2 regions of the Roseovarius sp. SK2 genome follow, and region 1 is predicted to be linked to the other one. Evidence: riboswitches for the same ligand, from Rfam matches in the RefSeq annotation. Region 1 holds a riboswitch; the other holds the start of a gene.
What was found. A riboswitch is a leader RNA that binds a small molecule or an ion and turns the genes downstream of it on or off. The one in region 1 is predicted to bind thiamine pyrophosphate.

Region 2: another riboswitch for thiamine pyrophosphate. It lies ahead of thiB (thiamine ABC transporter substrate binding subunit); the one in region 1 lies ahead of thiD (bifunctional hydroxymethylpyrimidine kinase/phosphomethylpyrimidine kinase).

The regions. Positions count from the first base shown of each region.
Region 1 is NZ_JARAMK010000003.1:264,475-271,604, forward strand. Features, by position in the region: gene sseA (3-mercaptopyruvate sulfurtransferase) at 1-327, opposite strand, end outside; gene PVV74_RS08275 (hypothetical protein) at 409-699, opposite strand; gene smpB (SsrA-binding protein SmpB) at 796-1,272, opposite strand; TPP riboswitch at 1,515-1,603, shown strand; gene thiD (bifunctional hydroxymethylpyrimidine kinase/phosphomethylpyrimidine kinase) at 1,640-2,464, shown strand; gene PVV74_RS08290 (WD40/YVTN/BNR-like repeat-containing protein) at 2,622-3,785, shown strand; gene PVV74_RS08295 (aminotransferase-like domain-containing protein) at 3,867-5,066, shown strand; gene pncB (nicotinate phosphoribosyltransferase) at 5,112-6,404, shown strand; gene PVV74_RS08305 (polysaccharide deacetylase family protein) at 6,401-7,130, shown strand, end outside; gene PVV74_RS08310 (CaiB/BaiF CoA transferase family protein) at 7,123-7,130, shown strand, end outside.
Region 2 is NZ_JARAMK010000007.1:144,584-151,713, forward strand. Features, by position in the region: gene PVV74_RS14400 (thiamine ABC transporter ATP-binding protein) at 1-190, opposite strand, end outside; gene PVV74_RS14405 (thiamine/thiamine pyrophosphate ABC transporter permease ThiP) at 177-1,733, opposite strand; gene thiB (thiamine ABC transporter substrate binding subunit) at 1,709-2,701, opposite strand; TPP riboswitch at 2,733-2,844, opposite strand; gene serB (phosphoserine phosphatase SerB) at 3,124-3,996, opposite strand; gene PVV74_RS14420 (phosphoserine transaminase) at 4,601-5,779, shown strand; gene serA (phosphoglycerate dehydrogenase) at 5,868-7,130, shown strand, end outside.

The DNA of each region.
Region 1 (7,130 bases):
TAGCCACCACACGCGGGCCGCCGAGAAGAGGCCATGGGTGTCGTAGACCACCACCTGGTGACCGTCGCCCACGCCCATCTGGCGCATGCGCGACATGAACTTTTCCACTGGAGGCGCCATGTGCGGCAGGTCGGAACGATGGTCGGAAATATCGTCGATATCGAAGAACCGGGCGCCGGGGATGTGCGCCTGATCGTATTCCGCCTTTGCATCGCGGTCGATGCCCGGCAGGAAGTAGGTGGCGTCAAGGACTCGCAGGTCAGGATCATTGAGATGCGCCGCCAGCCAATCGGTGGATACCAGTGTTTTCGGATCGTCGTTTGCCATGACAGCCCCCTGAAACCGTTGCCAATGACGTAGCGCGGGACGCCGGACAGTGCAAGCGGACGGGGTGTGCTGTTTCCCGTTTTAGCGGCCCAGCAGATTGCGCAGCAGACCAGCTGCCAGAAGGCAGGCGCCGCCGCCCAGACCGCCCGCGGCCAGTTGCGTCGTCAGTGCCGTGGGGTCGAGCGTCGCGCTGTCGGGCGCGGTCTGCGCAAGGCCGCCAAAGCCCAGCAAGCCAAGGGCATGGCCGCCCAGGGCTCCGCCGAGAACACCGGCACCAGAATTGATCAGAACGCCCAGGTTCAGGCGGGGAGAAAGGCCGCCGGCAATGTTGCCGCCGATGGCGCCGGCAATGAGGCTGATCAGTAAGTCCATGCTTCCCGGTTCCCCGTGCTATCCCGCGTGTCGCGTTTGGAACTGGGGGAGGATAGCAAAAGCCGCAGCACCCGCAGAGGGTGCAATCCGACGCGCTTACATACCGTGGCGCAAAAGCCGCTGCTTCTGGCGGTTCCAGTCGCGCTTGGCCTCGGTCTGGCGCTTGTCGGTGTTCTTCTTGCCCTTGGCGATGCCGATCTTGATCTTGGCGATGCCGCGGTCGTTGAAGTACATCACCAACGGCACGAGGGTCATGCCCTTGCGCTGGGTCTCGTTCCACAAACGCGCCATTTCCTTGCGCGAAACCAAGAGTTTGCGGCGGCGACGGTCCTCGTGACCGAAAGGCACGGCCTGTTCGTAGGGGGCGATGTAGCTGTTGACCAGCCACAGCTCGCCATCCTCGACCGCGGCATAGCTTTCAGCGATGTTGGAGGTCTTCTGGCGCAGGGATTTGACCTCGGATCCTGCGAGCACCATGCCGCATTCCAGATCGTCCTCGATGGCATAGTCGTGCCGCGCCTTGCGGTTCTCGGCGACGACCTTGTAGTTTGGATTGATCTTGGGCTTGACCATGTCGAGTTCTGCCTTCCGGGCGGTGCAAGAGAGCAAGATAGCCCCTGTGGCGAAGGCTTCCAACCCCCTGAAGCGAATCGAAAGGTTAACGGGACCCGAGAAGGCGAATCCGAACGTCGGTATCACGTCGGTATTCAAGTGGTATTGCGACGGTGCGGTTTTTTGCAGGTGGCCGGATCAACGGAGCGTGCGTTGCGCCGGCGCGGTTGCGGTTGACAGGCGGGCCACTGCGCCTATCGTTCGGCACAAGCCAGGGGCGCCTTCGGGCTGAGATGCACCCTTTGAACCTGACCCAGATCATGCTGGCGGAGGAAGGCGCGACCGGAGCCGGTCGGACCCAGCCTTTCGACGCCGCGAAAGGAGCCGGATGACCCCCGACACAAGGAACACAGCCAAGGGCCGGATCGCCAACATCCTGTCGGTCGCGGGCTCGGACCCGTCGGGCGGTGCGGGCGTGCAGGCCGATCTCAAGGCGATCTCGGCGAACGGGGCCTATGGCATGGCCGCGCTGACGGCGTTGACGGCGCAGAACACCCAAGGCGTGCAGGGCGTGCATCTGGTGCCGCCGGACTTCGTGGCCGACCAGATCCGGGTGGTAGCCGAGGACGTGCGGATCGACGCGGTGAAGATCGGGATGATCGCCACGGCAGAGATCGCCCGGGCGGTGGCGGACGCCTTGCCGGACGTGCCGGTGGTGCTGGACCCGGTGATGGTGGCGAAGGGAGGCGCATCGCTCCTGGCCGAGGACGCGGTGGTGGCGCTGCGCGAGGCGCTGGTGCCGAAGGCGGCGGTGATCACGCCGAACCTGCCGGAGGCGGCGGCGTTGCTGGGCTGCGCCGAGGCGGCGACGCGGGAAGCGATGGCAGAACAGGTGCAGGCGCTGCGGGCGCTGGGCTGTGGCGCGGTGCTGCTGAAGGGTGGGCACCTGGTGGGCGAGGACAGCCCGGACGTGTTGGCCGATGCGGACGGTGTGCATTGGTTCGAGGGCGCGCGGGTGGCGACGCGGAACACCCACGGTACGGGATGCACCCTGTCGGCTGCGCTGGCGGCCCGGATCGGGAGGGCAGAACCTCTGCCCGAGGCGGTGGCCGAGGCCAAGGCCTATGTCGCGCGGGCGATTGCCGGGGCCGGGGCGCTGGATGTCGGGTCCGGGCATGGACCGACGCATCATTTCGCCGGGTTATGGGCGTGACCTTCGTATCGGCCGCTTCCTGCCCCGGACCTGATCCGGGGCCTCTTGCCCGATGGGAACAAGACCGTCTTTGACGGATCGGGATCGGCCGGTTCCCGCTCTCGGGAATCGCGGCGGGACGTGGTAGGCTCTGCCAAACCAAGCGGAGCCCCGTGCCATGTCTTCCCCCAGTGTCAGCCTTCTTGTCGGCACCACAAAGGGTGCCTTTATCCTGTCCGCAGACGCGGGCCGCGACAGTTGGGACGTCACCGGCCCGCATTGCGACGGCTGGTGCATCAACCACATGGCGGGCGATGCCGACACCGGCACGATCTGGGCCGGGGGTGGCGGTGCGTTTTACGGGGCGGGCGTGTGGCGGTCCGAGGATCGGGGCCGGTCCTGGACGCTGGAGCGTCTGACGCGGGGGCAGATGGACGACTGGGCGGCGAACGATCCGGGCTTTGCCGAGATGATCGGCTGGACCGACGCGCCGCTGCCGTTCGATGACGCCTTTGAACAGGTCTGGTCGCTGGGGTTCGCGCACGGGGTGCTCTATGCCGGGACGAAGCCCGCGACCCTGCTGAAGAGCGCGGATCACGGTCGGACATGGTGCCGGGTCGATGCACTGACCGAGCATCCATCGGCGAAGGACTGGAACCCCGGGGCCGCGGGGCTTGTCCTGCACACGATCGTGTTCGACCCCGGCGCGCCTCAAAAGCAGTGGATCGGGATTTCCGCCGCCGGGGTCTTTGCCAGCGAGGATGGCGGGGCGAGTTGGGAGCGGCGCAACCGGCTGTCCAATGCCGAGGCCTGCGGCGCGCATGACCATCCCGCCGCCCCGAGCGGCGGAGAGACCGGGCATTGCGTGCATAACATCATGCGCGCGCCGGGCGATGCGGACCTGCTCTATCAGCAGAACCATCACGGCGTCTGGCGGTCGTCTGATGGCGGGCGGTCGTGGGACGATATCACGCCGGGCCTGCCCTCGACCTTCGGCTTTCCGATCCGGGTGCATCCGCGCGACCCGCGCACGATCTGGACGCTGCCGCTGAATGGCGACATGGCGGGACGGTATCCGCCCGATGCGGCCTGCGCGGTCTGGCGGTCGCGCGACGGGGGCGAGACGTGGGCGGCGCTGCGCGAGGGGTTGCCGCAGGAGAACTGTTTCTTCACCGTGCTGCGGCAGGCCATGGCGGGGGACACGCTGGATGCCCCGGGGCTGTATTTCGGGACCAATTCGGGGTCTGTCTTTGCCAGCCTTGACGAGGGCGACAGCTGGCGCGAGATTGCGCGGCACATGCCCACCATCCTGTCGGTCGAGGCGTTTGCGCCTGCCGACTGAGCGCGCAGGACGGGAATTGAACAGACGTTCATTTTCCTTTATGCACGCCCCGACCCCTTGCACGACTTCGGGAGACAGCCGATGCCCCAGCGCCCCGCCTTTGCCAAATGGCTTGACGACACCAACGACGTGACCGCCACTTTCCTGGCCGCCGGGCGCATCCCGGGGCTGGTCAACCTTGGCGGTGGTCTGCCGGGCACCGAGATCTGGCCGGTCGAGGACATGACGAAGCTGGCGACGTCCGCCGTGGCCGATCATGCGGACGAAACGCTGGCCTATGCCCCGGTCGCGGGACTGCCCAAGCTGCGCGACCTGATTGCGGCGCGGTATTCGGAAGGGGACCTGACGCTGACGCGCGACAACGTGCTGATCACCGCGGGCGGGGCGCAGGCCCTGAACCTGCTGGGTACGGTGTTGCTGGAGGAGGGCAGCACCGTCGCCTCGCAGACGCCCGCCTACCTCGGGGCGCTGGACAACTGGCGGCCGCGCCAGCCGGTCTATCGCCCGATGCGGCTGGAGGCGAATGACCTTGACCCGGTGGCGGCCATGACCGGTGCGCAGTTTGCCTATACCGTGCCGAATTTCTCGAACCCTACGGGCAAGCTGGTGAATGCGGCGACGCGCCGGCGGCTGGTGGATGCCGCGCACGAGACCGGCACCTGGCTGATCGAGGACGACCCTTACGGCACGCTTTATTATGACGACGCGCCGATGCCGCGGATGCTGACGCTGTCTGCCGAGCGGGCCGGGGCGCCTTATGACGGGCCGGTGATTTATCTTGGCACGGTATCCAAGGAGCTGGCGCCGGGGCTGCGGATCGGCTGGATCATCGCGGCGCCCGAGATGATCGAGGTGCTGAAGGCCGCCAAACAGAGCGCCGACATGTGCACAAGCGGCCTGTGCCAGCAGATCACCCATGACGCCTTCGCCACCGGGCTGGCCGATGACATGCTGCCCAATATCCTCGACCTTTACCGCAAGCGGCGTGATGCGCTGTGTGCTGCGATGGACGAACACCTGCCCGAGCTGTTCACGTGGGAACAGCCCACGGGGGGCATGTTCGTGTGGGCCACGGCGAAAGACCCCGCGCTGGATACCAACCGGCTGATGGAGATGGGGCTGGACCATGGGGTGTGCATCTCGCCCTCGTCGGTGTTCGATCCCGAAGGACGTGACCACAGTTCGATCCGCATCAACTTTACCTACAATACCGAGGACAAGCTGGTGACCGGGATCGAGCGGCTGGCCACGGCGACCCGCGCCGCGCTTGCGGAAACCTGACCCTTTTGCTCTAACGGGCGGCAAATTGACTACCCGGAGGCCGCCATGGTCGACATTGCAACCCGTGTCTGGAACCATAAATGGAAGATCGATCCGATCGTCCGTTCGCTGATCGACACCGATTTCTACAAGCTGCTGATGTGCCAGTCGGTGTTCCGCAACCGTCCGCACACCTCCGTTACCTTCTCGTTGATCAACCGCAGCAAGGATATCCGGCTGGCTGAACTGGTGGACGAGGGCGAGCTGCGCGAGCAACTGGACCACATCCGCTCGCTGTCGCTGTCGCGGGGGGAGTCGACGTGGATGCGCGGCAACACGTTCTATGGCAAGCGGCAGATGTTCACGCCCGAATTCATGGACTGGTTCGAGAAGCTGCGTCTGCCGCCCTATCACCTGGAAAAACGCGATGGGCAGTACGAACTTACGTTCGAGGGTACCTGGCCGCAGGTCATGCTGTGGGAAATCCCGGCGCTGGCGGTGCTGATGGAACTGCGGTCGCGCGCGGTGCTGCACGACATGGCCCGGTTCGAGCTTCAGGTGCTTTACGCCCGCGCCATGACCCGCCTGTGGGAAAAGACCGAAGTGCTGCGCGACACGCCCGGCCTGCGTATCGCCGATTTCGGCACGCGGCGGCGGCATTCTTTCCTATGGCAGGATTGGTGCGTGCAGGCGATGACCGAACGGCTGGGGGACAATTTCGTCGGCACCTCCAACTGCCTGATCGCCAAGAACCGCGACCTCGAGGCGATCGGCACCAACGCGCACGAAATGCCGATGGTTTATGCCGCGCTGGCCGAGAATGACGAGGAATTGGCCCGCGCCCCCTACGAGGTCCTGTCCGACTGGCACGACGAACACGACGGCAACCTGCGGATTATCCTGCCCGATACATACGGTACCGAAGGGTTTCTGGCCAAGGCGCCCGACTGGCTGGCGGGGTGGACGGGCATCCGCGTTGACAGCGGCGACCCCGCCCGCGGCGCAGAGACCGCCATCCAGTGGTGGAAGGACCGTGGCGAGGACCCGACGCAGAAGCTGATCATCTTTTCCGACGGGCTGGACGAGGAGAAGATCCTGTCGCTGCACAAGCAATTTGCGGGCCGCGCCCGCGTCTCCTTCGGCTGGGGCACGCTGCTGACCAACGACTTTCGCGGCCTTACCCCCGGCGACGCCCTCGCCCCCTTCTCGCTCGTCTGCAAGGCGGTGGCCGCCAACGGCCGCCCGACCGTCAAGCTGTCGGACAACCCCCGCAAGGCCATGGGGCCGGAGGGCCAGATCGACCGCTACAAGCGGGTGTTCGGGGTGGGGGACCAGGAGGAGATCGAGGTGGTGGTGTGATCACGCCCGGTGTCTGCCTCACTTTCGACGACCTCTATGTCGAGAATTGGCTCGCCGCGGGACCGATCTTTCAGGCGCATGACGCCCGAGCCACCTTCTGCGTCTGCTGGATGCATGCCGCCACGCCTGCGCAGATCGATGGCCTGCACCAGTTGCAGGAGGACGGTCACGAAATCGCCTATCACGGCCGCAACCACGAGAAATTGCAGCCCTACCTGCGCCAGCATGGCCTCGACCACTGGCTGGAAAACGAGATCGCCCGTGGCGTGGCAGAGCATCGCGCGCTCGGCTTCCCGACCACCAGCTATGCCAGCCCTTTCTATGGCTCCAACCGGCAAACCCGCGCGGCCACAGCGCCCTATTTTCAGATCACCCGCGCCGGCAGCGGGCGCGATCTGTCGGTCGAAGATGTGCCGAAGCGGATCTACCAGCGGCCCGATCCCGACGGGGCGGTGAGCAGCATCGGCTTGATCGACTTTCAGAATCCCGGCAGCCGGAGCTGGCGGGAGATCGGCGCCGCGCTCGACATGCTGGTCGCGCATCGCGGCGTCGGCATCTTCAACGGTCATGACATCCGCCCGCGCAAGGCGGGTCCGGGCCGCTACAGCGCGCACCGGCAAATCGACCGTCTGCTGCACGCAATCACCGACCGTGGACTGGCCTTTCATACGCTCAGCGGGTTCGCCCGTGCCGCCCAGGCCGATCAGGAGGCGCCGCAATGCTTGC
Region 2 (7,130 bases), on a different contig from region 1:
TGATGTCGGTGCCGTCCCACGTGATGCGGCCCTGCGTGACGGGCAGGAAGCCCGCGATCCCCTCGATCAACGTGGACTTGCCCGCGCCAGAGGGACCGATCACCGCGACGGTTGCGCTGTCTGGCACGGTGAGGTCGGAGGTCAGGGTGAAGCTGCCGTTGCGGATGGTGGCGGACTCAAGTTTCAGCATGACGATGCCCTCCGCGATCAAGCAGCCAGAAGACCCCGAAGGACAGGATCAACAGAAGGAAGGAAGCGGCGGCGGCGGCCTCCATCTGGTAGGAGCCCATCAGGCGGTAGATCTGTAACGGCAAGGTGGCCACGTCGGGGTCGGCAAAGAGCGTGATGACGCCGAGATCGCCCATCGAGAGGGCTGCGGCGAGACCGGCGGCAAAGCCGATCTGCGGGCGCAAGCGGGGCAGCAGGACATGGCGCAGGAAGGGCAGTCCGGCCATGCCGAGCGAGAGGCCAAGGCAGCCTTGGCGCGCCACGATATCGCGGGCGCGGGGAACAAGGATGCGCAGGGCGAAGGGCAGGACGGTGATGGCGTTGACGAGCGCCGTGACGGGTAGGGCGAAGGCCTGCGGATTAGCGTAGGGACGGATGGCGATGAATAGCCCCGTGCCGATTACCAGAGGCGAGGCGGCGAGGCCAAGGAGACCCGCGATTTCCACCATACGGCCGCGTTCGGTCGCGATGGCGGTGGTCATCGGCAGCGCCATGCAGAGCAGCAGGACGGTACTGAGCGCCGCGACCCAGAGCGAGGTGAGCGCGGCGGTCCAGACCTGGCCTGGCATGTCGGCGAAGCCGGGCAGGCCGGACAGAGCGATGGCCATGAGCGGCACGAGCAGGAAGACTGCCGCGACACCTATGAACAGCGCGTCAATGCACCGTGCGGTGGTCGTTTTTCCGTCGAACCGGCGCAAGCCGCGGTCGAGACCGGAGCCGAACCCTTCGCCGCGCGCCAGCCAGAGGGCGATGCCACCGGCGAAAACCGTCAGGCCAAGCTGCACGGCGGACAGGAGTGCGGCCCGCCCAAGATCGAAGTCAAACCTGAACGCCTGGTAAATGGCGAGTTCTATCGTGGTGGCCCGCGGCCCGCCGCCGAGGGTGAGCGCGACGGCAAAGCTGGTGAGACAGATGGCGAAGATCACGGTGAAGGCGCCGGGGACAAGGCGCAGGAGCATGGGCAGTTCGATCACCCGGAACATCGACCAGCCGTCGATGCCCAGGAGGGCGGCGAGACGGAAACGCTCGGCGGGAATTTCCTGCCAGCCCTGCAGGACAAGGCGGGTGGCCAAGGGCAGGTTGAAGAACACGTGGGCGAGGACGACGCCGTGCAACCCGTAGATCTGCACCGGGGGCAGGCCGAGCGTGCCCAGGGCCGCGCTGACCCAGCCGCCACGGCCGAAGACCTCGATCAGGCCCAGAACGGCGACGATCACCGGCAGGATGAACGGCGCGCCCAGAAGGGCGATCAGCAGGCTGCGGCCCCGGAACCGGCGGCGGGCGAGGGCGCGGGCGACGGGGATGGCCAGCAGCACGGAAAACAAGGCCGAGAGGGTGGCCTGTACCAGCGTGAAGCGCAGGGCGGCCCAGTCGGCGGCGTTGAAGCCGCGCCCGGTTTCGGCGCGCAGGGCGACGGCCAGCAGCGCCCCGAAGATGAGCGCCGCCACGAGGGCGGCGGCGCTCCATCCCGGTCTGGCGCTTAGCGGCTGAGCGCGTTCAGCCATTCATCGAGCGCGGCATCGCGGGTGGCGGCGGCTTCTTCGGCGCTGAGAAGCAGGGATTTCTCCGGTTGGATCAGGGTGTCGAATCCTTGGGGCAGGCCGTCCTCGAGCTCCTTGGCGGGGTACATCCAGTTGGTCGTCGGGATAACGGACTGGAAGTCCTGGGTCAGCATGAACGCGAGGAACTGGTCGGCCAGTTCGGGTTGGTCGGTGGAGGCCAGTTTTCCGGCCACTTCCACCTGCATGTAATGGCCCTCGTCGAAGGCGGCGGCGGTCTTGCTGTCGTCCTCTTCGGCGATCAGGTGGTATGCGGGCGATGTGGTGTAGGAGAGCACCATGTCGGCCTCGCCTTCGAGGAAGAGACCGTAGGCTTCGGTCCAGCCCTTGGTGACGGTGACGATGTTGTCCGAAAGCCCCTCCCAGATTTGCGGGGCCTCGTCGCCATAGGCGGTCTTGACCCACATCAGCAGACCGAGACCGGGGGTGGAAGAGCGCGGATCCTGGATGACGATGGAGGTGTCGCTGTCGGCCAGAGCCTTGAAATTGCTGGGCGCGTCCATGTCCTTGTCGTGGACGAAGGCGAAATAGCCCCAGTCGTAGGGCAGGAAAACCGGGTCGTCCCAGGTAATCGGCAGATCGAGGTCCGGGGACTGGCCGTGCTCGGCGAAAAGGCCGGTGTCCTTGGCCGCGGCGATCAGGTTTGTGTCGAGGCCGAGGACGATGTCGGCATCGGTATTCTGTCCCTCCAGCCGGACGCGGGCGAGAAGGGCCGCGCCGTCCTCGACGCCGACGAGGTTGAGGTCGCAGTTGCAGTTGGCCTCGAACGCCTCTTCGATCTGCGGGCCGGGGCCCCAGTCTGCGACGAAGCTGTCATAGGTATAGACGGTCAGTTCGGGCGTCCCGCTTGAGTCCTGCGCCATCGCGGACGTGGCGGTGAGCAGACATCCCGCAGTGAAAACAAGGCGTTTCATGGCATCCTCCCTTTCGGCAGGGGGCGGCGCGATGCGGGTGCATGACCTTCCCTCCGCCGGTGTCAGCCGGTTCAGGTTCAACGGGTTTGCTATGTGCATCTCAGTCGCCGTGTCTGGGCCGGTCGACACCCCGAGGTTTCAACAGGAACGTAGGGGCAAGCCGGGGAAGGGACAAGGTGAATTGGCGAATCGGAAGGTTAATGCTGCCGGAAGGCCCGAAATGACGTCGGTATCGCGTCGGTATTCGGGTGGTATGGCAACGGTGCCGGTGAAGTGGAGGGCCGGGTAAACGTGCCGCGCGGGGATGCGGCGGATGAGGAACAGGTCAGCGACTGGTGAGAGGCGGCGAGGTCCCGGGGCGAGCCCGGGACGGGGTGCGCCAGGTTTCGTCGCCGAGACGTGCGCGTGGGCTTTCGCCCACTCTACAGGATCTGGAAATCGTTGCGGTCGTAGCCTTGCAGGTAGAGCAGCGCGGTGAGGTCGCCGTGGTTGATGCGCAGATCGCATTCGGCGGCGACGGAGGGCTTGGCGTGGAGCGCGACGCCGCTGCCGGCGCGGGCGAGCATGCCGAGGTCGTTGGCCCCGTCGCCCACCGCCAGCACGTCGATGTCCGAGATGTTGAGGCGGGTGGTGATATCGGCGAGCGCCTGCACCTTGGCCTCGCGCCCGAGGATGGGGCGGGCGACGTCGCCGGTGAGCTTGCCGTTCTCGACAAGCAGCGTGTTGGCGCGGTTCTCGTCGAAGCCGAGAAGCGTGGCGATATGCGAGGTGAAGGCGGTGAAGCCGCCCGAGACGAGGGCGGTATAGGCCCCGTGGGCCTTCATCGTGGCCAGCAGGGTGGCGCCGCCGGGCATGAGGGTGATGCGGGTGTCGAGGACCTCTTCAATGACGTCTTCGGCGAGGTCTTTGAGCAGCGCGACGCGTTCCAGAAGGGCGCCTTCGAAGTCGAGCTCGCCGTTCATGGCGCGGGCGGTGATGTCTTTCACATGAGCGCCGACGCCGGCCTCGTCGGCCAGCTCGTCGATGCATTCCTGGCAGATCATGGTGCTGTCCATGTCGGCCAGAAGCATGCGCTTGCGGCGGTTTTCTGACGGTTGGACGACAAGGTCGGTGCGCAGGGTTTGCAGGTTGTCCCAGACCTCCCACTGGTTGTCGGGGAGCGCGGCCATGTCGAACTCCGCCGCCTCGTCGGGCGCGAGCCAGCGGGCGTCGAACCCGCCCCAGGCGTTGCGCAAGTTTTCGACCAGTGCCGGGTCGAGCGTGCCCGGAGGGGCGATGAGGGTTGTGGTGAACATGGGGCGTCTCCGCTTTGCGCTTGGGATGCGGCATAGCGCAGGTTGGTGCGGGGTTCTAGGTGGGGGCCGCGCGACTCCATCGCGATCTCTACTGCGTTGGTCGAGTGTCGTCAGCGTATGTCGACGGATTCGTTGGGCAGTGGACCGCTTGCGAAGTAACGCCCTAGTAAGCGGCCATATTGTTGTGTATCGCCATATACGTTGCCAACCCGCAGAGGATCAACGATAGCCCGATCACGGTCCATACAAGGATTCTCGACGACAAACTGGTCCCGGCGCGTTTCTGCACGAAGGTTATCAATTGCCCCAGAATGATCTCCACTGTGGCGTCCTCATTCAGCCGATGTTTTGATGCCCATTTAGCTTCATTTTAGTAAGCAGGCTGCGGTGCGATTCAACCATTAAGCGCAATTCGTGGGTCACTCGCGCAGTATGAAAGCCTCTCTTGACGAAGTTTCCGATGATAGCCGCCGGGGTCGCTTTCGGACCGCAAACCGCCGCGCCTTGGCGATTTTCCCTCTTGCGGGGCCGGTGCGGCCAGCGTAATCCAAAAGGTGGGACACCCCTCCCCAACGAGGGGCGCTTATCTGGAAGGATAGCAGCAATGGCTATTGAGACACCCGGCACGCGGCCGGACACGAAACCTGTCGCCGTTCCGGCGAATCCGCGTTTTTCCTCCGGCCCCTGTGCCAAACCCCCCGTTTTCGACCTGAGCAAGCTTGCCGATGCCCCGCTGGGCCGGTCGCACCGCGCCGCCGTGGGCAAGGCCAAGCTGAAGGCCGCGATTGACGGCACGCGCGAAGTGCTGGGGATTCCCGACGATTACAAGGTCGGCATCGTCCCGGCGTCAGACACAGGCGCGGTCGAGATGGCGATGTGGAGCCTTCTGGGCGAACGCAAGGTCGAGATGCTGGCCTGGGAAAGCTTTGGTGCGGGCTGGGTCACGGATGCGGTCAAGCAGCTGAAGCTGGAGGCCGAGGTCAAGACCGCCGAGTATGGCGAGATTGTCAATCTGGACGGCGTGGACACGGACAATGACGTGGTCTTCACCTGGAACGGCACGACCAGCGGCGTGCGGGTGCCGGATGGCGACTGGATCAAGGCAGACCGTCAGGGTCTGACGATCTGTGACGCGACCTCGGCCGCGTTTGCGCAGGACCTGCCGTGGGACAAGCTGGATGTGGTGACGTTCAGCTGGCAGAAGGTTCTGGGCGGCGAGGCGGCGCATGGGACGCTGGTGCTGAGCCCGCGGGCAGTGGAGCGGCTGGAAAGCTATACGCCGCCCTGGCCCATGCCGAAGATTTTCCGCCTGACCAAGGGTGGCAAGCTGAACGCGGGCATCTTCGAGGGGGCGACGATCAACACGCCGTCGATGCTGGCGGTCGAGGATTACCTGCTGGCGCTCGACTGGGCACGCTCGGTCGGCGGGCTGAGTGGCCTGATGGCGCGGGCGGATGCCAATACCAAGGCGGTGGCGGATTTCGTCGGCACGCATGACTGGGTCGAATTCCTGGCCAAGGATCCGGCGACGGCGTCGAACACGAGCGTCTGCCTGAAGTTCACCGACGATAGGATCAGCGACGGGGCGGCGTTCGCCAAGGCCGTGGCCAAGCGGCTGGAGGCCGAGGACGTGGCGTTTGACATTGGTGCCTATCGCGATGCGCCTCCGGGCCTGCGGATCTGGTGCGGGGGCACGGTGGAGACCGCCGATGTGGCCGCGCTGATGCCGTGGATCGAATGGGCGTTCAACGCCGAGATCGCGGCGCTGTCCGAGACCGTTTGAGGTGGGGTGAAACCCCACCCTACGCGGGATGTGTAGGGTGGGTTTCAAACCCACCATTCCCAGAATTCAAAGATGAAGGACCAGACAGATGGCTCCCAAAGTACTCGTATCCGACAAGCTGAGTGAAACCGCCGTGCAGATCTTCCGCGACCGGGGGATCGAGGTGGATTTCATGCCCGAGCTGGGCAAGGACAAGGACAAGCTGGCCGAGGTGATCGGCGATTATGACGGCCTGGCGATCCGCTCGGCCACCAAGGTCACGCCGACGATCCTGGACGCGGCGAAGAACCTCAAGGTCATCGGCCGCGCCGGGATCGGCACCGACAATGTGGACAAGGCGGCGGCCAGCAAGAAAGGCGTGATCGTGATGAACACGCCCTTCGGCAACATGGTGACGACCGCCGAGCACGCCATTGCGATGATGTTCGCCGTGGCGCGGCAGATCCCCGAGGCGAGCGCCAGCACCCATGCGGGCAAGTGGGAAAAGTCCAAGTTCATGGGGGTCGAGCTGACCAACAAGACGTTGGGCATCATTGGCATCGGCAATATCGGCGGTGTCGTGGCCGAGCGGGCGCGGGGGCTGAAGATGAAGGTGGTCGCCTATGACCCCACCCTGAGCGAAGAGAAGATCGCGCAGAAGGGGGCCGAGAAGGTGGACCTCGATACGCTGCTGGCGCGGTCGGATTTCATCACGCTGCACACGCCGCTGATCGACGCGACGCGCAACATCCTGAGCCGTGAGAACCTTGGCAAGACTAAGAAGGGCGTGCGGATCGTCAACTGTGCCCGTGGCGGGCTGGTGGACGAGGCGGCCTTGGCCGATCTTCTGAAGTCGGGGCATGTGGCGGGCGCGGCGCTGGACGTATTTGCCGAGGAGCCCGCGACGGAGAACCCGCTGTTTGGTCTGCCCAACGTCGTTTGCACGCCGCACCTGGGGGCTGCGACCAGCGAGGCGCAGGAGAACGTTGCGTTGCAGGTGGCCGAGCAGATGTCGGATTACCTGCTGACCGGGGCCGTGACGAACGCGCTCAACATGCCGTCGGTGACCGCCGAGGAAGCCAAGGTGATGGGGCCGTGGATCAAGCTGGCCGATCACCTGGGCAATTTCATCGGCCAGATGACGGACGAGCCGATCAAGGCGATCAACCTGCTTTACGATGGTGTCGTGAGCCAGATGAACCTGGAGGCGCTGACCTCTGCCGCCGTGGCGGGAATCATTAAATCGGTGAACCCGGAGGTGAACATGGTCTCGGCGCCGCTCATCGCCAAGGAGCGGGGGATCAAGATCTCGACCACCAAGCAGGACAAGTCGGGCGCGTTCGAGGGCTATATCAAGCTGACCGTCGTGACG